One region of the Micromonospora cremea genome, then DNA from elsewhere that is predicted to be linked to it. Evidence: riboswitches for the same ligand, from Rfam matches in the RefSeq annotation. Region 1 holds a riboswitch; the other holds the start of a gene.
What was found. A riboswitch is a leader RNA that binds a small molecule or an ion and turns the genes downstream of it on or off. The one in region 1 is predicted to bind ZMP and ZTP.

Region 1 (4,823 bases):
AGCAGAATGCGCCGGTGAGCTGACAGTGCCGGCCGGCGAGGTGGCCGTGGTCCGGGAGGACCGGGCCGACGGGCCGGCCTGACCCGGTGACAGCCACGGCGCGAAGGAGGTTTCCCCAGGTGCTCGCCCAGCAGCGGCAGACCGCCATCCTCGATCTGATCCGCCAGCGTGGCGGCGTACGCGTGAGCCAGCTCGTCAGCCGGTTCGGCGTGTCCGACATGACGATCCGGCGTGACCTGGAGGTGCTGGCCGAACGCGGTCTGGTGGACAAGGTGCACGGCGGCGCGACGCTGGCCGGGCCGGGCTCCGCCGAGGAGCCCGGCTTCGCCGCGAAGTCGATCCGCCAGCAGGCGGAGAAGCGGGCCATCGCCGAGCGGGCCGCGACCATGGTGGAGCCGGGGATGGCCATCGCACTCTCGGCCGGCACCACCACCGCCGCGCTGGCCACACTGCTCTCCGACGTACGGGGGCTGACCGTGGTGACCAACTCGATCCCGGTGGCCGACGCCCTCTACCAGAATCCGCGCGCCGACCAGACAGTGGTGCTCACCGGCGGCATCCGTACCCCGTCGGACGCGCTGACCGGGCCGGTGGCCGAGGCGGCGATCAGCGCGCTCAACGTCGACCTGCTCTTCCTCGGTGTGCACGGCCTCAGCCCACGGACCGGCTTCACCACGCCGAACCTGCTGGAGGCCGGGGTCAACCGGTGCCTGATCGGCGCCGCCCGGCGGCTGGTGGTCCTCGCCGACCACACCAAGTGGGAGACCATCGGCATCGCCACCATCGCCCCGTTGGAGGCGGCCGACGTGCTGATCACCGACGTCGGGCTGCCGGCGGAGGCGCGTACCGCCATCGGCGAGCAGGTCGGCGAGCTGGTCGTCGTCCAGGCCGGTTGACGGCCCCGGCGGTCAGCTCGGGGGGAGCAGTGCCTCGGTGGCCCGGTCAACCAGCCACCGTTCCGCCTCGTCGTACGACCAGCCGCCCTCGTCGACGAGCTGCGGCCAGGAGTGCAGCCCGAAGTAGAACCACAGCACCTGGGTGGCCCGCTCGACGGTGAGGCCGGGGCGCAGGGCGGAGAGCTCGTCGAGTCGTACCGCGCCCACTCGCAGCGCCCGCCGGTAGGCCGTCGCCGCGTGCCGTGCCACGGCCGCCGCGCTCGGTGTCATGCCGGCCGCTGCCTTCATCAGGTGGACCTGCTGGTGGTGGTGCTGGTGGCCGTACCGCGTTCCGACGCCGATCAGACGCAGGACCTCGCGAGGGTCGGCGGCGACCGCAATGGCCGCCACGTTCCGGGCGGTCTCCGGGTCGTTCACGCCCGCCTCGATCAGCGCTCGCAGCAGGGTCGGCTTGCCGCCGACGCTGGTGTACACGGTCGCCACGGCCACCCGGGCCCGCGCGGCGATGTCGTTGATCGTGGTCGTCGCGTATCCCTGGGCGATGAAAAGGTCCTGGGCCGCTTCCAAGATCAACCTGCGGGTCTGCTCGGCGCTCTCCTGGCGCCGGCTGGCGCGTGGTTGAGCGGCTGCCATCAGGGCACTATACGGCTCGCTTCATCAGAAGGCTATTCTGATGACTATGCGCGTCCTCTTCTCAACCACGCCCGCTTTCGGGCACTTTCTCCCCCTGCTGCCTCTGGCCCGAGCGTTCCGCCGGCAGGGCCATGACGTCGCCGTCGTCACCGCCGTGGGCATGACCCCGCTCATCGCACCCGAGGGCATTGAGCTGCTGCCGGCCGGGCCCATGCCGGACGTGCTCTTCGCCGAGGTGGGTCGCAAGCTGGGCCTCAACCCCGCGACAGAGCCCACTCCGGAGGCGGTCGCCGAGTTCTTCGCCGGGGTCCGGGTCGACCTGACCGCCGATGAGGCGTTGGCGCAGGCGAAGCGCTGGCAGCCGGATCTGATCATCAACGAGATGGTCGACTTCGTGGGACCGCTGGTCGCCGCCGGGCTCGGCGTACCGCTGGCCACCCTCGCCTTCGGGCCGTCGGTGCCGGCCGAGTTCACCGACGTGCTGACTGCCGTGGTCCGCACGCGCTACGAGGAGCGGGGACTGCCAGCGCCGGAGCACACCCCCTCCGGCCGCTGGCTGCTGGACACCTGCCCGCCCGGCCTTCAGTTCCCGGACTTCGCCGTACCCCCGGGCGTGCAGCGGATCGCGCTGCGACCGGAACCCCACCAGGCGCTCGACGCCCCGACCGGCGCCGACGCCCCGGCGGCCGGCGGTCGCCGCCGCGTGCTGGTGAGCTTCGGTACCGTCTTCGCCGACCCGGCCGTGGTCGGCCCGCTGCTGGGCGCCCTCACCGCCCTCGACGTCGACGTGCTGGCCACGCTCGGCCTGGACGGCAAGCCGGAGGACTACCAGCTCGACTCGGACCGGGTGGAGTTCAGCCCGTTCGTGCCGCTGGCCCAGTTGCTGGGGAACGTCGACGCGGTCATCTCGCACGGTGGCGCCGGCACCACCCTCGGCACGCTGGCCCGTGGCATCCCGATGGTGGTCGTGCCGCAGGGCGCCGACCAGTTCATCCAGGCGGATCGGGTCTCGGCGTCCGGCGCGGGCCTCGCACTGGCGCCCGGGCAGGCCGAGCCGGCGGCCATTGCGGCGGCCCTGCGCCGGCTGCTCGATGAGCCGACGTTCACCGTTGAGGCGCGCCGGATCAGCGCCGAGGTCAGCGTGATGCCGTCCCCCGACGAGGTCGCCGAGCGCCTGTGCGCCGAGGTGACCGGGTAGCTCGCCGGATCCTGGTGGGAACGGCACTCGGCGGGCTTTTCCCACCAGAATCGCTGGCCACAGGTCGAGCCTGCTGGTCCGATGCCCGGGCCGTGGGGCAGACTGGGAGGCGACGCGACTGGCGGCACCTGGGATGGCAGAACCATCGGGGAGCTCATCGCGGGGGTCGACCGCCTGGGCTTCCGCGCTGGGGAGAGCCATGCCGTCAACCGCAGAGACGACCACCACCCACGCCGCTACGCTGCTGCCCGGTCAGCCGGTGGCCGACGCGGTCCTCGCCGACGTTGCCGTGCGGGTGGCCAGACTCCGCGACGCGGGCGTCGTCCCGGCCCTGGCCACCGTTCTGGTCGGCGACGACGACGCCAGTGCCGGCTACATCGGCATCAAGCAGCGCCAGGCCGCCGGGCTGGGCTTCGCCTCGCCGCACCGCCACCTGCCCGCCGATGCCACGCAGGAACAACTCCACGAGGTGATCGCCGCTTTCAACGCCGACCCCGCAGTACACGGAATCCTCGTGCAGTATCCGGTCCCCGGCCACCTGGACTACGACGCGGCGTTGCAGAGGATCGACCCGGACAAGGACGTCGACGGCATGCATCCGCTGAACCTCGGTCGGCTCGCACTCGGGCTGCCGGGCCCGGTGCCCTGCACGCCAGCCGGCATCGAGGCGTTGCTGGCCCACCATGGCATTCCGGTCTCCGGGCGCGAGGTGGTCATCCTCGGCCGCGGTGCCACGCTCGGGCGGCCACTCGCGACCCTTCTCGCCCAGAAGCGCCCCACCGCCAACGCGGCCGTCACGGTCGTGCACACCGGCGTCGCCGACTGGCCCCGATACACCCGCCGAGCCGACATCCTGATCGCTGCTGCTGGCGTGCCCGGCATCATCCAGCCCGAGCACGTCAAGCCGGGGGCCGTCGTCATCGGCGGCGGCGTGCGGTACGCGGGTCGGCGGCTGCTGCCGGACGTCGACGAGACGTGCGCCGCGGTCGCCGGGGCGATCACCCCGCGCGTGGGCGGCGTGGGCCCGACCACGGTGGCCATGCTCTTCCGCAACGCCGTCGCCGCCGCCGAGCGTCAGGTCGGATAGGGATCGTCGACGGGCAGGCAAGGTCCGCGGGTTCCGCGGATATCGGGGTTTCCTGCGACCGGGATACCGCGATATCGCTGATGTCGAGTTGACCATGCCGGGGTGCTGTCGCCAGCGCTTCACGGCCCCTGGCCCCCGGGCCAGCGCCGCCGTTTCGATCAAGAGGTTTGCGTCAACGGGAACGCGGTTCTTGACGCAAACCTCTTGGTCAACAGGCTGGACGGGGGAGGGGAGAGGGCGGGTCGTCAGGCTTCGCGGGCGAGGCGTTGCTCGACGAGGACCTGGACGCCGTCGAGGATCCTTTGCAGGCCGAACTGGTACAGCCAGTCGCGGTCGGCCTCGGGGTCGTCGGTCGAGGCGAAGCCGCCGCCGGTGAACGCGGCCATCAGCGCGGGGAACCGCGTTGGATCGATGACGCGGGTGAAGAGCGTCTCGTACGGGTCGGTGTCGTCGGCCGCGGTGGCAGCACCGGCCGCGTGGAACGTCAGGTCGGCCAAGCTGTGGGCCTGGACGAGCAGGATGGCCGCCACCTTCTCGCCTTCGTCGAGTGGAGTCGAGCCGAGTGCGCGGAGTCCGTACTCGAGCCAGCCGAGTTGGTGCGGCGTGGCGGGCGGGCCGAACATCGTCAGCGTCTGCAGGAGCCACGGGTGGCGGCGGAACTTGCGCACGACGGTCCACGCCCAGCGTTCCAGGTCCGCCCGCCAGCCCTGGCCCGTGACCAGGTCCGTGGGTGGGGGGCCGACGGCGGCCTCCTGCATGTGCAGGATCAGCTCTTCCTTGCTCCCAACGTGCCGGTAGAGCGACATCGTGGTGAACCCGAGGCTCTTGGCGACCCGGCTCATCGACACGGCGCCGAGGCCGTCGGTGTTGGCGATCTCGATCGCGGTGCTGACGATGCGTGCAAGTGACAGCCCCTCCCGTGGTTCGGGAGTGGGCTTGGCCGACCAAACCGCCTCGAGCGGCGACATCGCACGTTCCATCGGGGTTGATCCTATACCTGGTGTATGGC
Region 2 (4,823 bases), on a different contig from region 1:
CCTGGACCGGGTCGCGGTGCTGCCCCGGGTGCTTGCCGGGGTGAGCACGGCCAACCTGGGAACCCGGCTGCTCGGCCGCCCGTACGCGATGCCCGTCGGGGTGGCGCCGATGGCGTACCAACGGCTGGTGCACCCCGACGGGGAGTTGGCGCTCGCGGCCGCGGCCGGAGCGGCCGGAGTGCCGTACCTGGCCAGCACGCTGGCCAGTACGCCGATCGAGCAGGTCGCCGGCACGGGCGCCGAGGTCTGGTTCCAGCTCTACTGGCTCCGTGAGCGGGCACTGGTCCGCGACCTGCTGGACCGGGTCGTCGCGGCGGGTTGCCGGGCGCTGGTCGTCACCGTGGACGTCCCGGTGCTCGGCCGGCACCCCCGGGACCTGCGCAACGCGTTCCGGCTGCCCGCCGAGGTGATCGCCGCGAACCTGCCCGGCGGGCGGGACGCCCTGGCGCACGCCGGCGCTCCTGGGCTGTCCGCGAACGACGCGCACACCGACGCGTCGTTCGCGCCGGCGCTGCGCTGGGCGGATCTGGCCTGGCTGCGCGAGCACGTCGACCTGCCGCTGGTGGTCAAGGGGGTGCTGGACCCCCGGGACGCGGTCGAGGCGGTACGGACCGGCGCGGACGCGGTGGTCGTCTCCAACCACGGCGGCCGGCAGCTGGACGGGGCGCCGGCCAGCGTCACCATGCTGCCGGAGGTGGTCGACGCGGTCGGCGACCGCTGCCAGGTGCTGTTGGACAGCGGCATCCGCGGTGGCACCGACGTGCTGCGGGCGCTCGCGTTGGGCGCCGTCGGCGTGCTGGTCGGCCGCCCGCTGCTCTGGGCGCTGGCAGTCGGCGGCGAGCCCGCCGCGCGGGACGCGCTGGCGCTGCTCGCCGCCGAACTGCGCGACGCGTTGACCCTCGCCGGCTGCCCCGACCCGGCGGCGGCCGGCGAGCTACGCACGGTGGCGGTGAGCTGAGCGGTGGCTGCGACCCGCTCGGTGTGTTGACACACCGCGTTCATCGGATGGCATAGCGCGACGACCCGCGTACCGGCGTCCTGGGTGGACGGTCATAATGGGCCGCATGGTTGCCTGGGAGTACGCCCTGCTCGTCCGCCGCTATCAGGGACAGGGCCGCAATTTTCACGTCTCGTTCGTCTGGTACGCGCCGGACGGTTCCCGCAAGGACATCACCGCCTTCGGCGACACCGCCATCGCGCACCTCAACCGCGCCGGCCGGGAGGGCTGGGAGCTGGTCTCCGCCGTCGAGGACGTGAACAACGTGCAGGGCAGCACCGAGGTACACCGCTACCACCTCAAGCGTCCCCTGGCCTGACCCTGCACCACCCGCCCCTCGCCGATCATGGAGTTGTGGTGGCACCGCCCGTACCGGGCACCCACAACTCCATGATCGACGAGACTGGTCGGGCTGGTGCTCAGGTGAGGTCGACGGTGGGGTAGAGCGGGAACGGTGCCAGCAGGTCGGTGGCCTGGCGGGCGATCTTGTCGGCGAGGGCCGGGTCGAGGGTGTACTTGGCCTTCGAGGGGGTGCCGTCGGCGTTGGCGCCGGCCGTGGTCTGGGTGAGCACGGTGTGCATGAGCTCCGCGGTCTGGTCCATCTCCGCGGTGCCCAGGCCCCGGGTGGTCAGAGCCGGGGTGCCGATCCGGATGCCCGAGGTGTACCACGCGCCGTTCGGGTCCTGCGGGACCGAGTTGCGGTTGGTGACGATGCCCGAGTCCAGCAGCGCCTGCTCGGCCTGCCGGCCGGTGAGCCCGTAGCCGGACACGTCGATCAGCACCAGGTGGTTGTCGGTGCCGCCGGTGACCAGCTTCGCGCCCCGGCTCAGCAGCCCCTCCGCGAGGGCCTGCGCGTTGTCCACGATCCGCTGGGCGTAGTCGGCGAAGTCGGGGCGGCGGGCCTCGGCCAGCGCGACCGCCTTGGCGGCCATCACGTGCGGCAGCGGGCCACCGAGCACCATCGGGCAGCCCCGGTCCACCTGGTCGGCCAGCTCCGGCTGGCAGAGCACCATGCCGCCGCGCGGGCCGCGCAGCGACTTGTGCGTGGTGGTGGTGACGATGTGCGCGTGCGGCACCGGGTCGAAGTCGCCGGTGAACACCTTGCCCGCCACCAGGCCGGCGAAGTGCGCCATGTCGACCATGAAGGTGGCGCCGACCGAGTCGGCGATCTCCCGCAGGATCCGGAAGTTCACCTTCCGGGGGTACGCCGAGTAGCCGCCGACCAGGATCAGCGGCTTGAACTCGCGGGCCGCCTCGGCCACCTGGTCGTAGTCGATCAGACCGGTCGCCGGGTCGGTGCCGTAGCTGCGCTGGTCGAACATCTTGCCGGAGATGTTCGGCCGGAAGCCGTGGGTGAGGTGGCCGCCAGCGTCCAGCGACATGCCGAGCATCCGCTGGTTGCCCAGCTCGCGACGCAGCGCGAACCAGTCGGCCTCGGTGAGGTCGTTGACCTGGCGTACCTGCGCCTTCTTCAGCGCGGGGGACTCCACCCGGTCGGCCAGCACCGCCCAGAACGCGACCAGGTTGGCGTCGATGCCCGAGTGCGGCTGCACGTAGGCGTGCGCCGCGCCGAACAGCTCGCGGGCGTGCTCGGCGGCGAGTGCCTCGACGGTGTCGACGTTCTGGCAACCGGCGTAGAAGCGGCGCCCGACGGTGCCCTCGGCGTACTTGTCGCTGAACCAGTTGCCCATCGCGAGCAGGGTCGCTGGAGAGGCGTAGTTTTCGCTGGCGATGAGCTTGAGAGACTCCCGCTGATCGGTCAGCTCGGCGCCGATGGCGTCGGCCACCCGCGGCTCGACGGCCCGGATCACCTCAAGGGCACTCCGGAATGCGGTGGACTCGGCGTTGCGCGACATGCGACCTCCTACAGGCGTGCGGAAGGCCCAGGCGCTCGGCAAACGTCCTCGTGACGGGGCCGCTCCCCGATGGTTCTCCATCCCCACGCGCCAGTAACGGCCCGGGCCGATCCTACCGGGCCGACCCGGGCCCGCCCGGCCGACCTCCGGACGCGGCCCGCCGAGGTGGTTGGACGGGGCGTGGCAGGGCATTCGGTAGGGGTCTGCCGCACCGGTGCGGGTGCGGCCGCCGTCCGCACGAGAGGAGTCGACACCATGACCACACCGACCACCGAGCGGCCGCTCGCGGTGGTGACCGGGGCGTCCAGCGGGATCGGGTACGAGCTGGCCGCGCAGTTCGCCGAGCACGGCTTCGACCTGGTCATCGCCGCCGAGGACGATGGCATCACGGCGGCGGCGCAGAAGCTGCGTCGCGACGGCGGCCCGCAGGTCCAGCCGGTCCGCGTCGACCTGGCCCGCGAGCAGGGTGTGGAGGAGCTGGCGTCGGCCGTCGCCTCGACCGGCCGCCCGATCGAGGCCCTGGCGCTCAACGCCGGCCGGGGTGCCGGCGGGGCCTTCGTCGGCGGCACCGACCTGCGTGACGAGCTCGAGATCGTCGACCTCACCGTCCGCGCGACGGTGCACCTGGCCAAGCGGCTGCTGCCGGGGATGGTCGAGCGCAGGGCGGGCCGGGTGCTGTTCACCTCGTCCGATCGCCTCCACCATGCCCGGGCCGTTCCAGGCGGTCTACAACGCGTCGAAGTCGTTCGTGCAGTCCTTCGCCGAGGCGCTGCGCAACGAACTGAAGGACAGCGGCGTCACGGCGACCTCGCTGATGCCCGGGCCGACCGACACCGAGTTCTTCGACCGGGCCGACATGGAGGACACCCGGGTCGGCTCCGGGAAGAAGGACGACCCGGCGAAGGTCGCCGCGCAGGGCTTCGCCGCGCTGATGAAGGGCGACCAGACGGTCACCGCGGGTTCGCTGATGAACAAGGTGCAGACCGCGGCCGGCAAGATCGTCCCGGACAAGCTCAAGTCCGAGCAGCACCGCCGGATGGCCGAGCCGGGCTCGGGCGACTGAGCGCGGCGCCGCCCCGAGCGGGGTGGCGCACCACGAGGGCCCGGCACGGTGCCGGGCCCTTCGTCGTACGCGGGGTGGCTCAGGCGGTCACCGCGTCGATCGCCTTCTTGATCGCCTTCGGCTCGCTGGGGGTACGCGGCGCGTCCGCGCGCAGCGCGATCATCTTCTCGCCGATCTCCTGGAGCTGCTTGCGGCCCAGTGCCTCGCGCACCTTGGGGAACCACTCCTGCTCCTCCTCCTCGACGTGGTGCGTGACGTTCTCGATCAGCACCGTCGTCTTGGCGTTGAAGCGCTCGTCCTTGGCGTCCATCCCGGCCAGCTCGAAGCAGAGCAGGTCGGCCACGTGGTGCTCCTCGTACGACTCGAGGATGTCGTCCTTCAGGTCGGGCAGGAGCCGGCGGATCTCCGGGTATATCACCTCGTTCTCCAGGTAGGTGTGCACGGTCAGGGCCTCCAGGATCTGGCCCACCAGCTTCTGCCGTTGGCTCGCCGGCCACTCCTCGGCATCCTGGAAAGCCTTGAACAGGCGGCGCATCTCCTTGTGGTCCTCTTTGAGCAGGACGATGGCATCGGTCGACACCGGTATGACCTCCCTGGATCTCGTCTGGTGTCGATCCCGTACCCGGGGGATGAACTGCGGAAACAGGGGCGAACGGGTGGGGCCCGGCGCCGAAGCGCCAGGCCCCACACTGGTCGTACCGTTGGTCAGCGGACCACGTTGTACGCGCTCACCATGCCCGCGCCGTAGAAGCCGGTCCGCGCCCCGCCGGAGCAGGTCGCGTCGAAGGCGGCACCCAGCAGCGGCACCGGGTTGTAGACACCAGCGGGGCAGCTCTGCGCCTGGGCTGTGCGCTCCAGGAACGACGCCAGCTGGCCCGGGGACATGCCCGGGTGGGCCGAGGCCGCC

Region 2: another riboswitch for ZMP and ZTP. It lies ahead of BUS84_RS08800 (glycine hydroxymethyltransferase); the one in region 1 lies ahead of BUS84_RS32310 (bifunctional 5,10-methylenetetrahydrofolate dehydrogenase/5,10-methenyltetrahydrofolate cyclohydrolase).

What each region holds. Positions count from the first base shown of each region.
Region 1 is NZ_FSQT01000002.1:4,012,976-4,017,798, forward strand. It holds gene BUS84_RS32290 (beta-galactosidase trimerization domain-containing protein) at 1-82, shown strand, start outside; gene BUS84_RS32295 (DeoR/GlpR family DNA-binding transcription regulator) at 120-896, shown strand; gene BUS84_RS32300 (TetR/AcrR family transcriptional regulator) at 909-1,529, opposite strand; gene BUS84_RS32305 (glycosyltransferase) at 1,570-2,727, shown strand; ZMP/ZTP riboswitch at 2,832-2,914, shown strand; gene BUS84_RS32310 (bifunctional 5,10-methylenetetrahydrofolate dehydrogenase/5,10-methenyltetrahydrofolate cyclohydrolase) at 2,927-3,814, shown strand; gene BUS84_RS32315 (TetR/AcrR family transcriptional regulator) at 4,060-4,794, opposite strand.
Region 2 is NZ_FSQT01000001.1:1,910,750-1,915,572, reverse strand. It holds gene BUS84_RS08810 (alpha-hydroxy acid oxidase) at 1-958, shown strand, start outside; gene BUS84_RS08805 (hypothetical protein) at 1,056-1,316, shown strand; gene BUS84_RS08800 (glycine hydroxymethyltransferase) at 1,417-2,853, opposite strand; ZMP/ZTP riboswitch at 2,872-2,961, opposite strand; partial or broken gene BUS84_RS40620 (SDR family NAD(P)-dependent oxidoreductase) at 2,923-3,495, shown strand; gene BUS84_RS40615 (SDR family NAD(P)-dependent oxidoreductase) at 3,557-3,916, shown strand; gene BUS84_RS08790 (hemerythrin domain-containing protein) at 3,996-4,496, opposite strand; gene BUS84_RS08785 (S8 family peptidase) at 4,622-4,823, opposite strand, start outside.